One region of the Paenibacillus sp. FSL K6-2393 genome, then DNA from elsewhere that is predicted to be linked to it. Evidence: a T-box and tRNA genes for the amino acid it is inferred to sense, from the RefSeq annotation. Region 1 holds a T-box; the other holds one or more tRNA genes.

Region 1 (10,622 bases):
GCAGGTTTGCTGTACAAAAACGGGATTCCGTTTGAGATTGTGCCTGGGGTAACCGCTGCAATAAGTGTACCTGCGTATGCCGGAATTCCTGTGACTCACCGTGACTATGCATCTTCCATCTCTATTATTACGGGGCACGAGAGTCCGGACAAGCTTGATCGCAGTATCCATTGGGATAAAGTGACGAATGCAACGGGTACACTGGTATTTATGATGGGGGTTGCCAAAATTGGATATATCAGCGAACAATTGATTCGTCATGGTCGTCCAGCGCAAACACCGGTCGCTCTGATTCGTTGGGGAACACGAGCGGAACAGGATACCCTTACAGGTACCCTTGAGGATATAGAAGCGAAAGTGATCGCAGCCAATTTCCAACCACCAGCTGTTATTGTGGTGGGGGATGTCGTCAATCAAAGGGAACAATTGAAATGGGCAGAAGCGCTGCCGCTGTTTGGCAAACGAATTCTGGTAACCCGTGCTCGCAGTCAGGCGAGTGAACTGGTGAATCGCATTGAGGAACTCGGCGGGGAACCGTATGAGTTTCCGGTTATTGAGACGGTCATGCCGTCCAGTGAATCTGCCAAGCAAAGTGTCAAAGACGCCTTCAGTGCTTTAAATACCTATGACTGGGTGTTTTTCACAAGTGTGAACGGCGTGGAGTTTTTCTTCCGCCATCTGGAACAGGAAGGCAAGGATATTCGCTCGATTCATCAAGCGAGAATTGCTGCCGTAGGACCTTCCACAGCAGATGCTTTGCGCAAACATGGCATCGTTGCAGAGGTTGTCAAAGGTCCTTTCCAGGCCGAAGGTATGCTTGAGGCTTTTGAAAGCGAATTGAAGGAAGGTCAGAGAGTATTGCTTCCGCACGGTGATCTTGCACGTACATGGTTACGTGATCAGTTGAGAGAACGAGGACTTCAGGTCACCGAAGCCATCACCTACGATACGATCCTCGCTGGTGAGAATGATGATGAACTGCTCAAGCTGCTTGAAGAAGGTGGTATTCATGCGGTGACCTTTACAAGTTCGTCCACAGTTACCAACTTCATGAGTATGTTGAAACGTATGGGGTTGCAAGATCCACTGCCTTTATTGAAAGATGTGGAGGTTGCGTGTATCGGACCTGTTACAGCGAAGACGGCAGAAGCCGCTGGACTAAAGGTTACACTGATGGCAGAGGAAGCAACGATGGATAGCTTGATCACAGTGCTATGCGACTGGAAACGGACAGGCACCAAAGAAGGCGCTCTTCGAAATTAATACACATGTAATCATGTCAACATATGAAGCGTGCTGAATTCGATAGGATACCAGCGCGCTTCCCTTTTTGCTCTATTTAACTTTCAGGGAGGTTTTACTCGTATGAGTTTTCCAATTGTACGGCATCGCCGTTTACGTCAATCCGCAGGTATTCGCAATATGGTCAGAGAGACCCATCTGACCGTGGATGATTTTATTCAACCAATCTATGTTACGTATGGAGAAAATGTAAAATCTGAAATTAAATCCATGCCTGGCGTATTCCGCTTTTCGCTGGATCGTCTTCAGGAGGAAGTAACGGAAATTGCCGAGCTGGGAATTCCAGCCGTGTTATTGTTCGGTATTCCGGAGACCAAGGACAGTGTGGGTTCATCTGGCTTCGCTGAAGATGGCATCGTGCAGGAAGCGACGAGATTGATCAAATCCTGGTATCCAGAACTGCTGGTTGTTGCGGATACTTGTCTGTGTGAATTCACGGATCACGGTCACTGCGGTATGGTACACACCGTGGAGATTGACGGTCATATCTGCGGAGATGTATTAAATGACGAATCATTGGATCTGCTCGTGCAAACTGCAGTGTCACAAGCCAAAGCAGGAGCGGACATTATTGCACCATCCAACATGATGGATGGATTTGTACAAGCGATCCGTGCCGGGCTGGATGAGAATGGATTCAGTCACATTCCGATTATGTCTTACTCTGTTAAATATGCATCTGCATTCTATGGCCCGTTCCGCGAGGCGGCAGATTCCACGCCACAATTCGGAGACCGCAAGTCGTATCAGATGGACCCGGCGAACGCGCGTGAAGCCTTGCGTGAAGCAGAGACGGATGTGCTCGAAGGAGCGGACATGTTGATGGTAAAACCATCCCTTTCCTATCTGGATGTTATGCGCACCATCAAGGATCAATTTGATCTTCCGCTTGTTGCCTATAATGTAAGTGGCGAGTATGCCATGGTGAAGGCGGCGGCGATTCAAGGCTGGATCGATGAGAAAAAAGTCGCCATGGAAATCCTGCTCAGCATGAAACGCGCAGGTGCAGATATGATCATTACCTACTACGGAAAAGACGCTTCACGCTGGTTGGCTGAGAAATAAAATAAATTACATTAAGGAGGATATTCATGACTGCACAACAAGGTAATCGTCGAAATGATGAGCGCTCACGCAGCGCGTTTGAGGAAGCGAAGCAGTACATACCCGGGGGTGTGAACAGCCCTGTACGCGCATTCAAATCGGTGGGACTTACTCCGATCTATGCAGAACGCGGCGAAGGGTCCAAAATCTACGATATTGATGGCAATGTTTTTATTGACTATGTGGGATCGTGGGGCCCACTCATTATGGGACATGCACACCCTGACGTTGTAGAAGCTTTGCGTGAGACAGCCCTCAAAGGAACAAGTTTTGGTGCGCCTACCTTGCTGGAGACCGAGATGGCAAAACTCGTCTGTGAGCGTGTACCTTCTATCGATATCGTGCGGATGGTTAATTCCGGTACGGAAGCAACGATGAGTGCCATTCGACTGGCACGCGGAGTAACCGGACGCAGTAAAATTCTGAAGTTTGAAGGATCATATCATGGACATGCCGACAGCTTGCTGATCAAGGCGGGTTCAGGTGTTGCAACACTGGGTCTACCGGATAGTCCAGGTGTACCTGAAGGTGTAGCTGTGAATACAATTACGGTACCTTACAACGATCTGCAATCCGTTAAGCTTGCTTTTGAACGTTATGGTGAAGAACTGGCCGCTGTTATTGTGGAACCTGTGGCAGGTAACATGGGGGTTGTACCTCCGGCTTCCGGTTTCCTTGAAGGCCTGCGCAGTTTGACGACCCAATATGGCAGCCTGCTTATTTTTGACGAAGTCATGACCGGTTTCCGCGTAGGGTTGAACTGTGCTCAGGGACGGTATGGGGTTACACCTGACCTGACTTGTCTGGGTAAAGTGATCGGTGGCGGACTCCCGGTTGGTGCTTATGGTGGCCGTCGCGATCTGATGGAACAGATTGCTCCAACAGGACCGATCTATCAGGCGGGTACACTTAGTGGGAACCCGCTGGCTATGGCCGCAGGATATACGACGCTCAAATTGTTAACACCAGAGGTCTATGACCGTCTGGAGACATTGTCTGCACGTCTGCAAGCCGGATTCGAGAAAAATGCAGCTGAGACGGGTGTTGCGATAACCATCAACCGTGTGGGTTCCATGGTTTGTCCATTCTTCAGTGCCGTTCCCGTAACTAATTATGATATTGCCAAAGAAAGCAATCTGGATCAATTCCGTCGTTATTTTGCGGCCATGATTGATCAAGGTGTGAGTGTTGCTCCTTCGCAATACGAAGGCATGTTTGTCTCTGGTGTGCATACGGAGCAGGATATTGACGATACGATTGAGGCGAATCGTAAAGCTCTTCAATCGTTATGACCATCAAAAGTTGGAAACGCCGCGGGGAATGGCTTGAGCTGATGCCAGGGAAAGCTGTAACAGGCAGTTCAGACAAACCGATGGCTGCAGAGCAATGGCTATTGTCTGAGCTTCAGTTTCCGGAGAAACTGCTTCGTCAGCTGAAAACTAACCGAGGAATACAACTTGCAGGGGACCGGCTTCGGCTGGCCCTTTTTGCGTCCCAGCCAATCGATGTCGAGCCACGCTGGGCTGATGTGGATGTATTGTATGAGGATGATTTCTGTCTGGTTATGCACAAACCGGCAGGCATGAAACTACATCCAGATGGAAGCCGTACCGATCAGGCCATCACGCTGGATCATGTGGTTGCCTCCTATTATGAAATGAACGGAATACAGGCGAGTGTACGCCATGTTCATCGACTGGATGAGGATACAACGGGACCTGTCCTATATGCCAAAAATGCTTTTGCCCTCGCCAAACTGGATGAAGCGATGCGTCGCAAAGAGATTGGCCGCCATTATGTAGCCATTGCAGGTGGACAAATCCCCCTTGAACTCCACAAAATTGATGCTCCCATTGGCAAGGACAGACATCACAAACAGCGCAGGCGTGTCTCGGAAGGTGGACAGGAAGCTGTTACCCATGTGGAGATCGTCGAAGTGTGGGAACGAGCAACCCTTGTACGATTAAAGCTGGATACAGGACGTACACACCAAATTCGTGTACACCTGAGCTACGCGGGACACCCGCTCATTGGTGATGCCTTGTATGGAGGTAGAGCGGATGCCATTGGTCGGCAGGCGCTTCATGGAGAGGTGCTGAAGTTTAGCCACCCGCTAACTGGAGCTATGATTGAAGTGGATGCCCCTTGGCCATCTGATTTCACACAATTGGCAGAGCGTGAGGTGGCTTACTAATACACTATTTAAGTTCGACTAACTATTTACAAGAAAACGGAAAGGACAGAAACAACCAGAAGAAGCAAAGCGTTCGCCTAAAAGCTTTCTGAAAGAAAGCTGCTTCGGAAGCATAAGCTATCCCCGGATTTTCCCTTTTATAAAAAGGAATGAAAAAAATCTGGGGATAACAGCGATCAGAGGGTTGTTCTGTCATTGGAGTGACAGTGTAAATAACCATGAGTTGAACATATATAACAAGGTTTTTCAAAAGGTGGCATGCTCATCTCATTCAAGGCATATAGATGGGGTAACGAAGGATTTGGACCATGGATCAGTCCCATGAGAAGGATCATGGTGAACATATGCCGAAAGGAGGACGCCACCTTTGTTGAATCAACCTTATGGTTTACGGTTCGATATTTATGAGCGCGTTCATTTGTCTGAGGGAGTCCCTGCGATTGAGGAATTGGAGGAGATTGAACTTTACCCGCGCATTCAAGTCATAGGGCAGGATGATCATGCCACGTTAAGAGGACATCTTTTACTTACAGGTGCGTACAGAGGAGAAAATGAGGCTTCAGAGGAGCTCAAACATTTTATTCCCGTGGAGATCACAGTGCCGCTGAACCGGGTCAGATCGATTGAGGATATTTCCATCGAGATCGAAAATTTTGACGTGGATCTGTTATCCAATCGCAGTCTGAACATTACAGGCGTATTGTCGCTGCGAGGCATCGAGGGGTTTCCTGTTGAAGAGCCACAAGTGTGGTCAGCAGATGAGTTTACAGTTGTTCATTCACCTGATGCTCAGCAATCCAACCGTTCCGATGAAGCAGCACAGACAGGCAGCGACCCCAACACATTTGCACAAGAGTACCTGCTCCAGCGGAGTGAGGAAGAGAGACTTGCGAATGCAGCAGAACTTGCATATGGTGCCCCGGAATTCGCTGACCTGTCTACAAGGGAAGAGACATTAAGGAATAGCGAAGAATGGCAGCAAGAATATGCGGATTCGTCATCGGCCGAGCCAATTCAATCTGAGGAGCAAAGTGCGGAGTACGCTAACGAAAACAGACAACCTGATGTAAACGAAGATCCCGCCTCTCTGACAGAGAATGGGGATGAATTGGCATCTCATGAGCAATACAGCGAACCTTCTCCGATCTCGTCATTTATGGCTGAGACCGCAGATCGGTTAGCTTCTTACCCTGAGTCGGAACCATTGCTGCCTCTGGAAGATGAGTCTTCGGGTTGGTCCGAGCCTTCCGTGGATGCATTGCCTGCGAACTCGAGAAGTGCAGATCAAGCAGTCACAGAGCCTACTGCTCAATCATCTAATGAGTTGGCAGCACCGGATGTACCGGACGCACCAGAGGTATGGCACTTCGAATCAGCGAGATCTGTACCTCAGCAGGAGAATCAGGCAGTTGCCGATGTCCCGAGCGAATCACAGGCGGAGAACTGGCAAGGTGTATTTGCTTCGTCTGAACCACCAGGCAACGCTGAGGAAGACCGACCGTCTTTTGAAGCGACTGGGGTAGACGAGTTCGTACAGAACGAAGCATTTGTTCCTGAACCTGTGGCTGAGACGGAAGACAAGCCGGAGCTGAAGGTTGCTTTTGGCAGCAAAAAAGAATCCGCACCACGGCAAGAAGAGGGCGTAGGTATCTCTTCCTTGTTATCCTCGGGCAGAGCGGCACGCGATGCTGAAGTGGAGCGAGGCGATGAGGTTCCTGCGGGTGTGGTACAGGAAGAAACATATCCAGCTGATGATGTGGAATGGAAGAACCTGTTCCTGGGAACGATTGTCGACCAGACCCCATTCCGCAAGGTGAAACTGTGCATCGTTCAGCGAGAAGACACACTGGATGCCATTGCAGATCGATATCAATTGAGCACGAGGGAACTTCAGTTGTATAACCGATTATCTGAACAAGTTGTGGAAGAAGGTCAGATATTGTACATCCCTTAATCCGTAGTTAAAGCCTTCGTTACAACCCGTGATCCCCTTGAGGATTGCGGGTTTTTGCATAATTCGCCCTAAACCTGCATTCCAGCGCTCTTTATCCGCTGTTGTCAGGTTGACTATCGCGCACGAGCAAGGTATGATGTGTGTAGGTTTTTTGAAGAACAACGTGGAACGGGAGTAGTAGACAGTATGACCTTTCAGAGAGTGGAATTGCAGCGCTGTGAGATTCCGCAGGAACCAACTGATCGAAGTCGCCCGGGAGTTGCCTGTTTGAATACAAGAGATGAATGAGATCTATCGTCATTTATTTCTGAGGTAGGATGGGCCGGTAGCAGCCGTTATCTGCTTGAAGTGTCACGTCATGTACAGAGGGTGAAGTCTATCTTGCTGTAGGCGTGAAACAAAGGTGGTACCGCGAAAGCTAACCTTTCGTCCTTTGATGGATGAAAGGTTTTTTTTGTTTTTTTTGGCGAAGATGATGAAGTAACGGAGGAATGACACATGTCTGAGGAAAAAAAATCAGCTGCAACAGAAATGCCGACCACTTATGATCCTAAGGCGGCAGAGGACAAATGGTACTCCACCTGGATGGAGCGCGGATATTTCAAAGCCGGTCAACGTAAGGATGCCGAGCCGTATACGATTGTAATTCCACCCCCGAATGTAACCGGGATGCTGCACATTGGGCATGCGCTCGATTTTACACTGCAGGATATTCTGATCCGTACCAAACGGATGCAAGGTTACGACGCACTGTGGCTTCCGGGTTCCGACCATGCAGGTATTGCTACCCAAACCAAAGTGGAGCAGAAGCTGCGTGAAGAAGGTCTGACTCGTTATGATCTGGGACGCGAGAAGTTTTTGGAAAAGGTATGGGACTGGAAAGATCAATATGCCACTACCATTCGTCAACAATGGGGCAAAATGGGATTGTCGCTTGATTACTCACGTGAACGTTTTACGCTGGATGAAGGTCTGTCCCAAGCGGTTCGCAAAGTATTTGTTCAACTGTATGAAAAAGGCCTTATTTACCGAGGCAAACGCATCATTAACTGGGATCCGGTGAACCGGACAGCTCTGTCCGACATTGAAGTTGAATATAAAGAGGTTCAGGGTCACTTGTACCATCTGCGTTACCCGCTCAAAGACGGAAGTGGCTACGTTACAGTGGCAACAACACGTCCTGAAACGATGCTGGGTGATACAGCGGTTGCTGTTCATCCGAAGGATGAGCGCTATGCAGATATGATTGGTAAAGTACTTGTACTGCCTATCATTGGACGAGAAATTCCAATTATCGCTGATGATTATGTGGATAAAGAGTTTGGAAGTGGTGCAGTTAAAATCACGCCTGCGCATGATCCAAATGACTTTGAAGTAGGTCTTCGTCATGATCTGCCTCAAATTACGGTAATGGATGAGAGCGGCACAATGAATGCTGAGGCTGGCAAATATCAGGGACTGGATCGCAGTGACTGCCGCAAGCAGATTGTTGCTGACTTGAAAGAGCAGGGCGTATTGATCAATATCGAGGATCACACGCATCAGGTTGGACACAGTGAGCGTACCGGAGCTGTTGTTGAGCCGTATCTGTCTACACAGTGGTTCGTTGAGATGAAGCCACTTGCAGAGAGAGCGATTAAGAAACAACAGAGCGGTGAAGGAGTTAATTTTGTTCCAGATCGTTTTGAGAAAACCTATCTGAACTGGATCGAAAACGTTCGTGACTGGTGTATTTCCCGTCAACTGTGGTGGGGACATCGTATTCCTGCTTGGTATGATGAAGAAACGGGTGAAATCATCGTATCTGCTGAAGATCCAACAACGCTGCCAGAGTATGCTGGACGCAAGCTCAGACAGGACGAAGACGTACTCGATACTTGGTTTAGCTCCGGCTTATGGCCATTCTCCACACTAGGCTGGCCGGAAGATACGGAAGACCTGAAACGTTATTATCCGACAAGTGTACTTGTGACAGGGTATGACATCATATATTTCTGGGTTGCACGTATGATTTTCACTGCATTGGAATTCACCGATGAGATTCCGTTCAAGGATGTGCTGATGCATGGTCTTGTTCGTGATGCAGATGGACGCAAAATGTCCAAATCACTGGGCAACGGTGTAGATCCGCTGGATGTGATTGAGAAATACGGCGCAGATGCAATGCGTTACATGATCTCAACCAGCAGCACGCCAGGTCAGGATCTCCGTTTCCGTTGGGAACGGGTGGAACAGGCTCGTAATTTCGCCAACAAGATCTGGAATGCTTCGCGCTTTGCATTGATGAATCTGGAAGGATTCACTTATGAGGAACGTGACATTAGCGGAGAGCTTGGTACAGCGGATTATTGGATTTTGCACCGTCTGAACGAAACTTCCCGCGATATTACGCGTCTAATCGAAGCGTATGAATTTGGGGAAACGGGTCGTGTGTTGTATAACTTTATCTGGGATGACCTGTGTGACTGGTACATTGAGTTTGCTAAGCTGTCCTTCTATGGGGAAGATCCGGTTGCCAAGAAGAAAACACAATCCGTGCTTGCTTATGTTCTGGATCAGACGATGCGCCTGATTCATCCGTTTATGCCATACATCTCCGAAGAGATCTGGCAGCATCTGCCGCATGAAGGTGAGACCATTACGTTGGCAGCATGGCCGGTATATGATCCTGCTCTTGAGAACCCAGAGGCTGTTGCCGAGATGAACCTGCTCATGGATACCATTCGTGCAGTTCGAAACATTCGTGCAGAAGTGAACGTGCCGATGAGCAAAAAGATCGAGTTGATGGTCAAAGCAAATAGTGCTGAGACGTCCAGCATCATTGCGCGTAACAGTCACTACATCAAACGTTTCTGTAATACGTCTGAGTTCGATAGTGGGCTGGATTTAAACTCACCGGATAAGGCAATGACTGCGATCATTACGGGGGCAGAACTATACTTGCCGCTCGCAGGTCTCATTGATATCGAGCAGGAAGTGGCTCGTTTGGAGAAAGAGTTGGAGAACCTTGAGGGCGAAGTTCTCCGTGTAGAGAAAAAACTGGCGAACGAAGGCTTTGTTGCCAAAGCTCCTGCCAAAGTTATTGAGGAAGAGCGCGCCAAGCAAGCAGATTATTCCGATAAACGGGATAAAGTGATTGCACGAATCAAGGAACTTAAAGGTTAATATATTTGGGTCGGATGGAGAGCGATTATGCCATCCGGCCGCTTTTTTCACTCAAACTCGGGACCGAAGGTGAATCAGATGACGGAATTAGACGGGACAGATGCAGCAGCTCCTTTACTTACGTATAACGAGGCCGTGGACTGGATCAATGGCCTTATTCCTTTTGGCATCCGACCTGGATTGGAACGAATCGAGAGTCTGATGTCCATGTTAGGCAATCCACACCAACGTCTCAAATTTATTCATGTCGCGGGAACGAACGGCAAAGGTTCGACTTGCGCTTTTTTGACGTCAGTGCTTCTTCAGGCTGGATATGATGTGGGTACCTTTACGTCGCCATATATCACCAAGTTTACCAACCGTTTTCAATACAACGGTGAGGATATTCCTGAAGAAATCCTGCTTAAACTCTCGAATCGATTACATCCACTGGTCATGGAAATGGCCTCCACTCCGCTGGGATCACCCACGATGTTTGAGGTGTCCACAGCTCTCGCGCTTCTGTACTATGCAGAGGAGTGTTACCCTGACGTTGTGGTATGGGAGACGGGGCTAGGGGGAAGGATGGACGTAACGAATATTGTCTCACCTGTTGTGTCCGTCATCACCAACATTGGTTTGGATCATACGGATGTTCTTGGAGATACGATTGAGCAGATTGCTGGAGAAAAGGCAGGTATAATCAAGCCGGGAGTACCCGTTGTGACTTGCGCGACTCAACCCGAAGCTGTGAAGGTGATTCAGGAGAAAGCACAGCAGCTTCAATCAAGCGTGTATTTGGCTGGAGATCAATTCTCTTATCATAGACTGGACAGCAATGAGAACGGACAATCTTTTCATTTTACAGGCCCGTTTCGTGATCTGGACGTTCGCATACGCATGCAGGGCTCACATCAATGTGAC
Region 2 (10,622 bases), 780 kb from region 1:
GTAACCAATTATGCAAAAAGCCGCAAAAATGAGGCGGAGCAAACCATTAGAGAAATCCTTCGTATGTCCAACATCGAGCTGAAGGCATTTGAAAAAGCTATCAATAAACTAAAATCTCATGCAAGTATTGCGCTACACTTTCACCCAGATCGATTAGATCCGAATATGAAAAGCGTGGCTGAGGCACTACTTGAGCAGGGGGGTTATAAAAGTCAGTTTGAGACTTTTTTATCGAATGGAAGTGTATCCGCATTTTCAGGCGGTGAACGTGACGTTTGGGAGAATAAAATGTTTGGCGGAGCGTACCAAATAAATGGCTCAACCAATAGCGAACGGCCCAAGTATGGGGCACTCAATGTCATGTTACATCCCGATGGACCTGCTCCGCGTTTTGGATCATGTTATTTCCTTTTATCCACTGAGGTCTCTCAACGTTGCACGTATACATATTTGGATTCTCACCAAGACCCTGAGGAAAAGGGGACGTATGAGGAATTTGACCTCATTTTGGCTGCTCTCTTGAGGGATGTATTTTATAGTAATTTTGCCATTGGTGAAAGAAATCTAACGGTTCAAAAGTTAATCGATCATATGCTCGTCAATCTTGAGAAACGATTCCAAAATCCATCAAACCAAGAGCCAAACGGAAATCTTGATCATTATATCGAAGCTCAGGTTCATGGTGACATTTCCCTTGAAAAGGATGTAGAGATGCTTGTTGCCGACCCATCATTTAAAGGCACACATACAGGACGAATCTTAGAGCAGATTTGTTTAAAGTATTCCATTGATCTCTACTGGCACAGGGGCTTTACACTATTAGTTGATGACGTTCCTATGGATTTTCGAGGTCCTTCGATGCCTTCACTAGCCAAAAGAATTGCAAAAAGTGATTTGATTGATGCAAATATCATTGGTTCTGCAGCTATGGACTTGAAACGAAACCCAAGCCATTGGAGTGATAGAGGAACCTACAAAGAAGTTCTACAAGAATTAAAACTACTTTGGCATGTCTTAGTGAGATATGGAAAGCCAATGGAGTAATAGGAGAGAGATTAAATGGATATTAGGGCGTGTCTTCCCCGCGATAAGTCTGATTTTGAAGCAGTTAGCAAGTTAAATGAATTTAGTAATGAAGAGTTGAAAGGCATTATTCCAGAACTTATGGAGTGGTTGCAAGACGGGAATTGGCCTATCTCTAAGCCGGTAGAGGATCTACTATTGAGACTGGGCGAAGATTTAATTCCTCATGTTAAGGATGTATTGCAAACCCAAGATCCACAGTGGGAATATTTCATTTTGGTCGGATTAATTGATCGATTACCTATATCTCATCTAAGTATGCTACAGACGGATTTGGTAAGGATACTGGAATCTCCTACACCGAGTGAGGTACTTGAGGATTTGGATGAGGTTATCGTAGAGCTTTTGGAAAAGATGGAGGTACATCAAAGAGAGAGCAGTGGAGATGGAAGTTTGGATACATAGAACCTGCTGCTTGATGATCTGAGAAAATGGAATACGCAGCATTGCAATAAAAAATAGCTTTTTATGGAAAATACTAGATGCCTAAGAGGTGAGAAAAGTGATTAAACCGATTTTGAAAGATCTTATCATTACTGGAAATCCGAATATTCATGGCAAGTTACAATTCACGGAAACTGAAGATATTGGAGACGATTTTTACTTGTCAGGGACAGCCTGTATTGGGACGGAAGATTCTGAAGGTGAGGATAATTTTGATTTTACAATCATAACTCCGAAAGCTTTAGAAAAAGAACTTAGAGATGGAACAGATATCGTAATAGGTGCAAGGCACTTTATTGTTAATAAACTGGACTTCGAATTAATATCTCAAACAATAGATCGAATTCTTTTGAAACAGCAAGGAGAAACCTGGGAAGATGTAACTAAAAATCTTGCCCCTTATTTCAGTTGGGAATATACAGATTCTATACGTTTAAATAGTGAGGAAGAGCTCTGGCAGATGATCAACAGACATTCAATTGAAGACGCTGATTAACTTAAAAAATCGAAGTTGTCTTACCTTCAGAATCACCTTGCGGGGATTAATGATGGATAGAAGACAGCAAAGCCCTCAATACTGCGTTGACAGTATCGAGGGCTCTATTATTTTTACACATCTCCTGTACAACTTCGATTTAATCCGCAATATTCCCAGCCATCTTCAGGCGACGTGCAATTTCCTTGAAGTCTTCTTGCGATATACCTGGTGCGAATTCTTCCTCGACCGCAGGAGCTTCCGGAATCGGGAATCCTTCAGGTATCCCTTGGATGACTTCAAGAGGTTGTCCATCTTCGGGGTGAGTCCCTTTCCAGATCTGGCCGATCGCATTGAAGTCTTTATCACTATAAGTGTACAGCTTGGTGTGTACCCCTTTTTCTTCGTATTTACGAGCCTCGTTGAAGGCTTTGTTGTTCAGTGAAGGGATAGGAACCAGCTTGGTCACATTTACGCCAGTTGCAATCTCAAGTGCTTTTGCATATGCCACGACATGCACGCCGCCACGTACCAGCAGGAAACCAACCACTTCCCGGGCTGCCGGGTGATCTGTCATCTCATATACTTTCATCTTATGGGTACGAGCGCCACATTCGAGGAAGAAGTTATGCAGCAGATCCTCGACCAGATTGCCGCTGTTGAAGACGTTTGCTCCCGTCCATGGATTGCCCATAGAGTCAAAAGGCATTGCGCCTTGTGCACCTGCCAGATAGTGATACGACAGACGAGCATCTTTCACCGAACCTAGCGGCGTATCGTCGGGTTCTTTGTACTCGGTTGAACCTCTGAGGCACTTGTTAATGCCATGAGACACGAGCTCAACATGACCCAATTCTTCGGCGGTAATACTCATGACGAGGTCATAGAAGGGCTTCAGCTTTTCTTTGGATCGAAAATTAAATGATTGATAGAGGTAGTTGTTCAACGTTGACATTTCTCCGAATTTGCCGCCGAGCAATTCTTGTATGGCTGCCGCAGCATTCGGATCTGGCTTCTCGACATTGGGAATCTCAATCAGGATTTCATCCAAGCGTTTGAACATTCGGTGTAACCTCCTCAAATTGGTATGGCAGATCGTGTAGAATTTCAGATTGTGAAGTCTCTCTGTCATGGCCTATTACACGTCTATTGGATTTTTCAAACAAAAAATCAACCAAATGGGACTTAAGCATTGTATAACGTTATGTCTCAACTCTTCTTCCATTTATTATTTCCAATACGGTCAAATTTATGTATAATCAAACATTCAAACAAGTCTTCACGTACAAGAGAAATGAGTCAGTAATCCATAAAGGAGTAAGAGATGAACAAGCGTTGGATACAAATAGTTGGGATTGTGATGTTTCTAATGATTCTGATGTACATAAGCAGCGAGCCTGCCACAGCATATGTCGTTACGAACGAGGTTCAGGTGGATGAAGAAACGCGGGAGTTACTTGAAAAGAAATACGGGTTGGATCGTCCTGAGGAGCCGAAGATACAACAACACGTTTTCTCGGGTGACTGGGGAATGAGTTTCCGGACGGAGCCTCCTGATTCGTTTGACCGGCTTGTTCATGTGGTTCCTTTTTCCCTACGGCCACTGGCATGGATCTTTCGTTTATTCGTGTAAAACGAAACCCGGACGGGCAAGATAACAGAAACATATTGTCCCAAGGAGTGAGTAAAATGAGAATGCTCATCGTTACCGTCATGTCGGTAGTCCTGAGTTTGGCCGGAATGACATCAGGCACTGGCTCCGCCATCCCCGATTATGCGAAGTGGGGAATTATTGCGGTCAAAGAAACACAGACCAAGTATAATGTGGATATTTTGGACTATAAGCATATCGGTCGTACCTCTCTAACAGCGGATCAATCACGGGAACAGTTCAAGCTATGGGTTCGTGCGAAAGACGGCAAACAATTCGCAGTTTATGTGAATGTTGATTTTAATCCATCTACACAGCAATTAAAGAAAGTACAATTTTCGGAATCGGATCGACACTGATCCGTTACTGAACTAGGTCATTACAAGTCACGTAGTTATATGAGCAGCATTATTAGAGAAACCAGACTGCCTTAATCATTAAGGTGAAAGTCTGGTTTTTTTATTTTACAAAATCCTTTTTTTACTATTGAATAAAGAACTTATGTTCGCATATAATATGAAATACAAACAAATGTTCTTATCGGAGGGATGATTATGCTAGGGAAATATATTGGCCAGATGGTGGAGCTTGTCTACATGGATCGTGAAGGGCAGATAACGCAGCGACAGATTCGAATTAACAGTGTACGTGGCGGGATGATTAGAGCATCAGCGGGAAAAGAAGGCTCACCCCGAACCTTTCTGGAGCAAGGTATTCTGGCATGGCGTCCTGTTAAGGACCTGAATGGGGAGGTAAAGTATGTTGAACGATTTTGAACGCAAGATTTTACGTATTATGGTGAACTATGCAGGACAACGGCGCAGGATGCCGCGTATGGATGAACTGGAGACCAAGACGGGACGAAGCAGAGCTTACATTCATGAGTCATTGCTGGAGCTTGAACGAACCGGGCACATCGCGTGGGAGAATCGGTCTACTCTCGAAGGGATACAGATTTTGCAGGCATGGGAACAGGTACAACAGCCGATTCGCAAAAGCCAGCCTTCCGGGGAGTCCGTAAAATATTTTACGGACTACTAATTCTAATAAGAAAACGCCAACCCGGATATCCTGATCGGCGCTTACTGTGTCACACATACGACGTGTGCATCTATTTTAGAAATGGGGAAGTTGGTCCAGGTTGTTGGTTGGGTCACCGTCGGCATCGCCGCGAATGTACATTTCGCCATCCTTGCCTTTAAATACATTCACACCGGCAATAGCTCCAGCCTTTACTTCTGCAAGTGCCTGCTGATAATCCAGTACACGTCCTGCTGAAGTCTGAAATGCTGTCAGGTCACCGTCGCCATTTTTCTGTACGGCTGTGAAACTCTCGCGTGTCGTTTGATCCATGATGTCACACTCTCCTTATATGACGAGATAGGAATCTGTTTACCTGATTAGCGTATCCGAATTCCTCGGAAGTATGCACCATATGCTGATAAAGACCTGCCCACGCCGAGGGTCTACAAGCTCTTTCTCATACGAACATGCAGAATATCTGCATCATAAAAAGGTTCTTCCGAAATCACTTCATAGCCCAGTTTTTCATAGAATTTCTGTGCCTGACATTGCGCATCCAGTACAGAATAGGTTAAGCCAAGTTCACGTGCCAGCTCCTCCATCGCGAGCAGAAGCACTCGTCCATAACCAAAAGAACGATGAGATTCAAGCACCGCGATCCGCTGCATTTTGGCCGTATCTTTGCTGTAATAGATCAGACGTCCTGTGGCTACAGCTTGCCCATCCGTACTTAACAATACATGATGCACATCTGGACTGATGACATCATATTGATCAATCTCAATCTCGGCAGGCACCTGTTGCTCGATCACAAAAACGTGATGGCGAATTTCCAGGGCTTGCTTCAGTTGTTCTTCTGTCGATACATAACTAATCTCAGCTGCCAATTCCATTCCTTCTTTCTGCTCTTGCGCGACATATCAGACTGAATTATACAAAAAAATGTTTTTCCTGTATAGTGAAGTCTGGAACATATTGGGAGAGGAGGGGGTAGTGATGGGCATGGCAGGCATCATGGTCATTACATTGTTAATGTCGGCGGGAATGATTGCTCTGTTGTATTACGTGACCAAGAAAGCATACTCACGCAAGTGGGATGAAGAGGAGTAACTAACCTGTTAACCTTCACGGTAATACTTCACTGCTTCCTCGTGGAGAATATACATCTTGAATAACAGATTTGGAGTATACGTCCAGCCAGACGGGTAGAGATTCAACATTCTCATTGGGTTGATTTAACTGTTGGAATTGAACCGTATGTTCATCCCGCTCCAAGCCGCAACCGGTAACGGTTGTAGTGAGGAACACAACACCAGCAAAGAGAAAGAAGCATTTGGTAAATGTATGTTTATTGGAATTGGACCGTTTTGTTGAGTTTCTCATAGGGGATTCACCTCGTTGTGTAAATGGTAATCTTTCCTTTATTGTGCACCATTTCGGATGAATTATAACCAAATAAATCATTGACAATGAACACGGTTACTTGATATGATACTGTTACTTGATTATTACAGGGCGATAGCTCAGCGGGAGAGCATTATCTTGACAGGGTAAGGGTCGTGGGTTCGATCCCCACTCGTCCTATATGTAAAATTAAAGGCAACTTCTTTTGAGAATTATATCTCAAGAGGAGTTGTTTTTTTTATATAATAATATGGCTACCTCCAATAATATGTGTAGGTGGTTTTTGTTGATAAAAAATTTAATGGTACAGTCTCTCTCTCTTCCTCTTTTTAAACAAAACTTAAATAAAACATAAATTCAGCGTAAGGTTCGTCTTCTATACTTGGTTCTGAGGTCAATATAGAACAGGAGAAGGAGAGAACTATGAATTATTCAAAACCATTTACATCAAAGTTAGCCAGAGTAGGGATCGCGGGTACACTGGCTTTAATACTGGCAGCAAGCCCACTTGCGAACATGAGGGTTGTTACCGCGGAAGCAGACCCAGCACCTGTATCTACGAAGATACATAACACACAGAAAGATTCTCTAGAGCAGACCCCGATTCAATACCAGATCCAGGCTCGGCTGAATGAGAAGGACATGACGATCCAGGGGAGCGAGAAGGTAACGTATCACAACACAAGCAAGGATACCCTCCAGCAGCTGGTCCTTCATACATATGCTGATGCAAACCTCTCCAAGTCTACACAGGCGAGCATGTACCAACAGCATAATGAAAAGATTAGTGAAGATCACCCGGAGAAGACAGCGGAGGACTTTCTGGGTGGCATCGATATTCAGGCTGTAACAGCAGATAGTCAATCGCTGGATTTCCATAAGGAAAACCAAGCGTTGACCGTGCAGTTGAAAGAGCCCGTTCAACCAGGCGAATCGGTATCATTCCAACTGGAGTTTCAGTTGAATATACCCTATGGCTCACAGCGAGTTTCCTACTACATGGACATGATCAATGGTGCGCACTGGTTCCCGGTGATGTCTGTATACGACGAGGTTAAACATCAATGGAACAAGGCACCGTATAGTCGAACATTTGAGAGCGATTATTACACCTCATCGGACTTTGAAGTTCAATTAAATGTTCCTGATGAGTACCAGGTAGCCATGCCAGGCACGATCACCACTCAAGACAGTACAGAACATGGACGTAAGATTGTATCTGCTGTAGCCGAGAATACGAGGGAGTTTGTTTTCTTTGCAAGTCCTAATCTTCAAGTGGAACGCGCTACCCGTAACGGTCTGACGGTGGAATACTATTATTACAACGATGATCCATCCAAGAAAAAGATAGTTGACCGGTACATTAATCAGGCATTCAAGGTCATTGATTTTTATAGTGAGAAATATGGCAAGTATCCTTATCCAGAGTTCCGAATTGTCGAGACTTATGTACAAGGCGTTGCCGTGGAGTATGCGAGGCTCATCCAGATGGGACAGATTCAAAATGGTGCTATTCCAGAAGAAGACACAACATTTGTTCATGAAATAGCGCATCAGTGGTTCCATGCATTGATCGGTAATAACTCGGAGACAGAATCCTTCCTGGATGAAGGCTTTGCTGATTTCTCCATGGTGTATTTTGCCGAGAAACAGGGAGACAAGTTAAATGGGTTCAGATCCATACAGTTTGATACTGCGCCCGTAGATATGGCGATTGCGTCAACAAACGATGAAGCTGGGGATTTGGCAGGTTTGGTATATTATCAGAAGGGAAGACAAGCGATCTATCAGCTTTACCGTTCCGTCGGTGAAGAGAAATTTGACGAGTTGATGAAGACATATTTCAAACGCTACGTGTACCAGAATGCAACGGTAGAGGGGCTGCTTCATACCATTGAAGATGTGCTTAGTAAGGAAGTACGTTCAGAAATGCAGATGGCCCTATATCAGCCTAACTTTGTCTTAAAGCCGGAATACCAATTATCACAGGAAGAGACCGCCGCCTATGTACATGACATGTTACAACAACAGTATCAGGCTGTCATGGGCATGATCCCTAATCTGCCTTATGAAGTGATGAATCGATTGATGGACAAAGTCCTTCAAGGCGAGGAATTAACCATTGTGCTCAGCGATCAGGTGAGTAAGCTTGCAACTAAACAACAGGAAGATATGGTTAATCAGTTGACCGGATTCCTTGATATGACCGGTATGAGATACGACATTATACGGGATCGCAAGGAACTGAAGCAAAAGATGAAAAAAGAGATTGGCAACAGCAATCTTATTGTCATTGGCAGTGCCAAGTCAAACGGATTGGTGCAGGCTTTAAAATTTAACATTATTGATCGGACGAAACAGACGGGTTTTCCTTGGAAAAATACCATGAATCAACCTCTCGCCGCGGGTGCATATGTTATCAAACATCCCTATAACCAGAATCGATTGATGCTTCACTATTTCTGGAATGAGGATCATCTGAGTGATGCGGCATTTGAAGCTTTTAAGCTGAAAATACAGGAGTCTATCGGATTCACTAACGACCTTTACCAGTACTATGTATTGGATAACCAAGGCAAAGAGAAATCCAATAAAAAAATAGCGAATCCCATATCTTCATTTTTTGCGGAGTAATAAGTAATTGGTTTTGCAGTTTCTTCGTTTAAACAGGTTAGCCAATTCGTATTGGTTAGCCTGTTTTCTGTTTAGTCATGTTTAACATAAGCAAACGGTTAGTTATATGAAAACCAGACTGAGAATAATAGGCTGTAAGATGGGCATAATGCTTTAACACAAAGGCAACTTCATGAATATACTTATCGGGAGAAAACAATAGGAGGGATTAATATGAAGGATCAACATTATCCGGGCATGCCATGGAAAGAGACAGTCACTGATCACAACGGTAAGAAAAGCAAAGGAATGAACAAAATGAAAGCGTATTCATATAATGCAGGCATTCGCTCTATCATTCGTTTTATTCAGGGGCCGGCTGCGAATATGGGTAATGTTGTTGATCTCTCAAATCTACTAAAGGGCACATCGGAATTAGTATACTTCTCTCCATTGGACATTGTCACCCTGCATGTTAAGGAGGTTGTGTAACATGTCAATGGTTGGAAAAAATATCCAGGCAGAACAGACTGCTAATGCAGCCAACAGTGTCACTTCGCCTTATGATTATTGCGATGCAGAAACCAGACGGATGTACACACCTCAATTTGATAAAAAAATGGACAATCCTATGTATACCGCTGCAATGGCGGGTCTTCAATCGATCTATTGGTTTCGGGCGATCAAGGTAAAGGGGCTTATCCCTGATGCAAAAGCAGATTATTATGCTACGTATTCTACCAACCATAATCACATCGGAGGAATTGGACTAGCCTATTCGAACAGCCCGACAGGACCATGGACCAAACACGGACAGGTGTATCTCGATACTGTGGTTGGGAATTCAACGGAAACTCCATTTGTGATCTGGAACGATGAAGAACAATTGTTCTTTATGTATTATCAACAAAACGGACTGGGGATCAATCAATCAACGGCACTTGCGACCTCTGTAGACATGATTAACTGGACAAGAGTGGGTTTGATTTTGGACAAACCTCCCGGGTTCCCAGGTGATGGTCATACTGGTTACTTCTCGTGTTTCAGAAATGGCGGCAAATGGATCGGTTTCTCAGTGATGGGCGGCGGTGACTTTGGTCGTAAATGTATCTGGCATTCACATGACGGACGTAGCTGGTTAGCTGATCCAAGACCATTAATGGGTGGTAATGATGCCACTTTAACAGCGGGAGAAAACATTTCGAGATCCAATGCTGGTGTATTTATGTACAAAGGGAGCATGTGGTGGCTGGGCATGTTATCGGCTTATGCTTCCGGTGGGGTTACGACAGTAGCTCGACCTGCCATTGCCAAGATCAGCGCAGACTTTCGTCAACTGCTGGACAAACCTACAGATATATATTTTCCGGCATTGACTTGGGAGACGACCAACATGCAATCCTTGATGGTGTCCGTTATGGACGGTGTAGTGTACGTGTATTACAATACCGATCATAATATCGGTGTAGCCTATTCGGTGGGGGTGTAGAGATGGTTATACGTGATGCAGCGGGTCAGATCGTGCCCTTTGGAAAGGTCCACAAACAGCTTGTGGCCGATTTTCTTTACGGAACGTTACCGGATTGGGTGGAGGTGGTGGGCACCCCTACGTTTGAGCCTTTGCCCGACAGAGGAACCATAACCGTTACAACACCGACAACGGCAGGAGCCACGGCAGAGTTGAAAATGAAACATCTGATTGACAGCTCGAAAGTAACAGCAATTGCAATCACTTTGGAAGCGCTACAATTAAACGGGAACATTGGAATCTCAGTTCAGGTTGGCATTAAATCGAAGGATAGCAAGGCCGGAATCACTTTTTTTCAAAACGTAAATCAGAAGTATGGTATGGTCCGTGCCTATAAAGCAGATGGAACGTACACGGATTTTAATCAAAACATGGTGTTCTTCACTACACATGGCGTAGCA

What was found. A T-box is a leader RNA that pairs with one kind of tRNA and senses whether it is charged. The one in region 1 lies ahead of MHI14_RS06385 (valine--tRNA ligase), so its partner is inferred to be a tRNA-Val.
Region 2: it encodes a tRNA-Val, which carries the amino acid that the T-box ahead of MHI14_RS06385 (valine--tRNA ligase) is inferred to sense. The anticodon was not compared.

Annotation. Positions count from the first base shown of each region.
Region 1 covers NZ_JBBOCU010000001.1:1,464,383-1,475,004, forward strand. Annotated here, with positions in the region: gene cobA (uroporphyrinogen-III C-methyltransferase) at 1-1,263, shown strand, start outside; gene hemB (porphobilinogen synthase) at 1,366-2,367, shown strand; gene hemL (glutamate-1-semialdehyde 2,1-aminomutase) at 2,394-3,698, shown strand; gene MHI14_RS06375 (RluA family pseudouridine synthase) at 3,695-4,600, shown strand; gene MHI14_RS06380 (LysM peptidoglycan-binding domain-containing protein) at 4,968-6,554, shown strand; T-box leader at 6,710-6,991, shown strand; gene MHI14_RS06385 (valine--tRNA ligase) at 7,053-9,719, shown strand; gene MHI14_RS06390 (bifunctional folylpolyglutamate synthase/dihydrofolate synthase) at 9,798-10,622, shown strand, end outside.
Region 2 covers NZ_JBBOCU010000001.1:2,244,557-2,255,178, forward strand. Annotated here, with positions in the region: gene MHI14_RS09850 (DUF3626 domain-containing protein) at 1-1,044, shown strand, start outside; gene MHI14_RS09855 (DUF5071 domain-containing protein) at 1,060-1,488, shown strand; gene MHI14_RS09860 (Imm8 family immunity protein) at 1,586-2,023, shown strand; gene MHI14_RS09865 (manganese catalase family protein) at 2,163-3,065, opposite strand; gene MHI14_RS09870 (hypothetical protein) at 3,327-3,635, shown strand; gene MHI14_RS09875 (DUF3889 domain-containing protein) at 3,692-4,012, shown strand; gene MHI14_RS09880 (hypothetical protein) at 4,208-4,429, shown strand; gene MHI14_RS09885 (hypothetical protein) at 4,416-4,694, shown strand; gene MHI14_RS09890 (DUF3892 domain-containing protein) at 4,770-5,006, opposite strand; gene MHI14_RS09895 (GNAT family N-acetyltransferase) at 5,120-5,563, opposite strand; gene MHI14_RS09900 (hypothetical protein) at 5,802-6,059, opposite strand; tRNA gene MHI14_RS09905 (tRNA-Val) at 6,189-6,260, shown strand; gene MHI14_RS09910 (M1 family metallopeptidase) at 6,504-8,714, shown strand; gene MHI14_RS09915 (hypothetical protein) at 8,928-9,185, shown strand; gene MHI14_RS09920 (hypothetical protein) at 9,187-10,182, shown strand; gene MHI14_RS09925 (hypothetical protein) at 10,185-10,622, shown strand, end outside.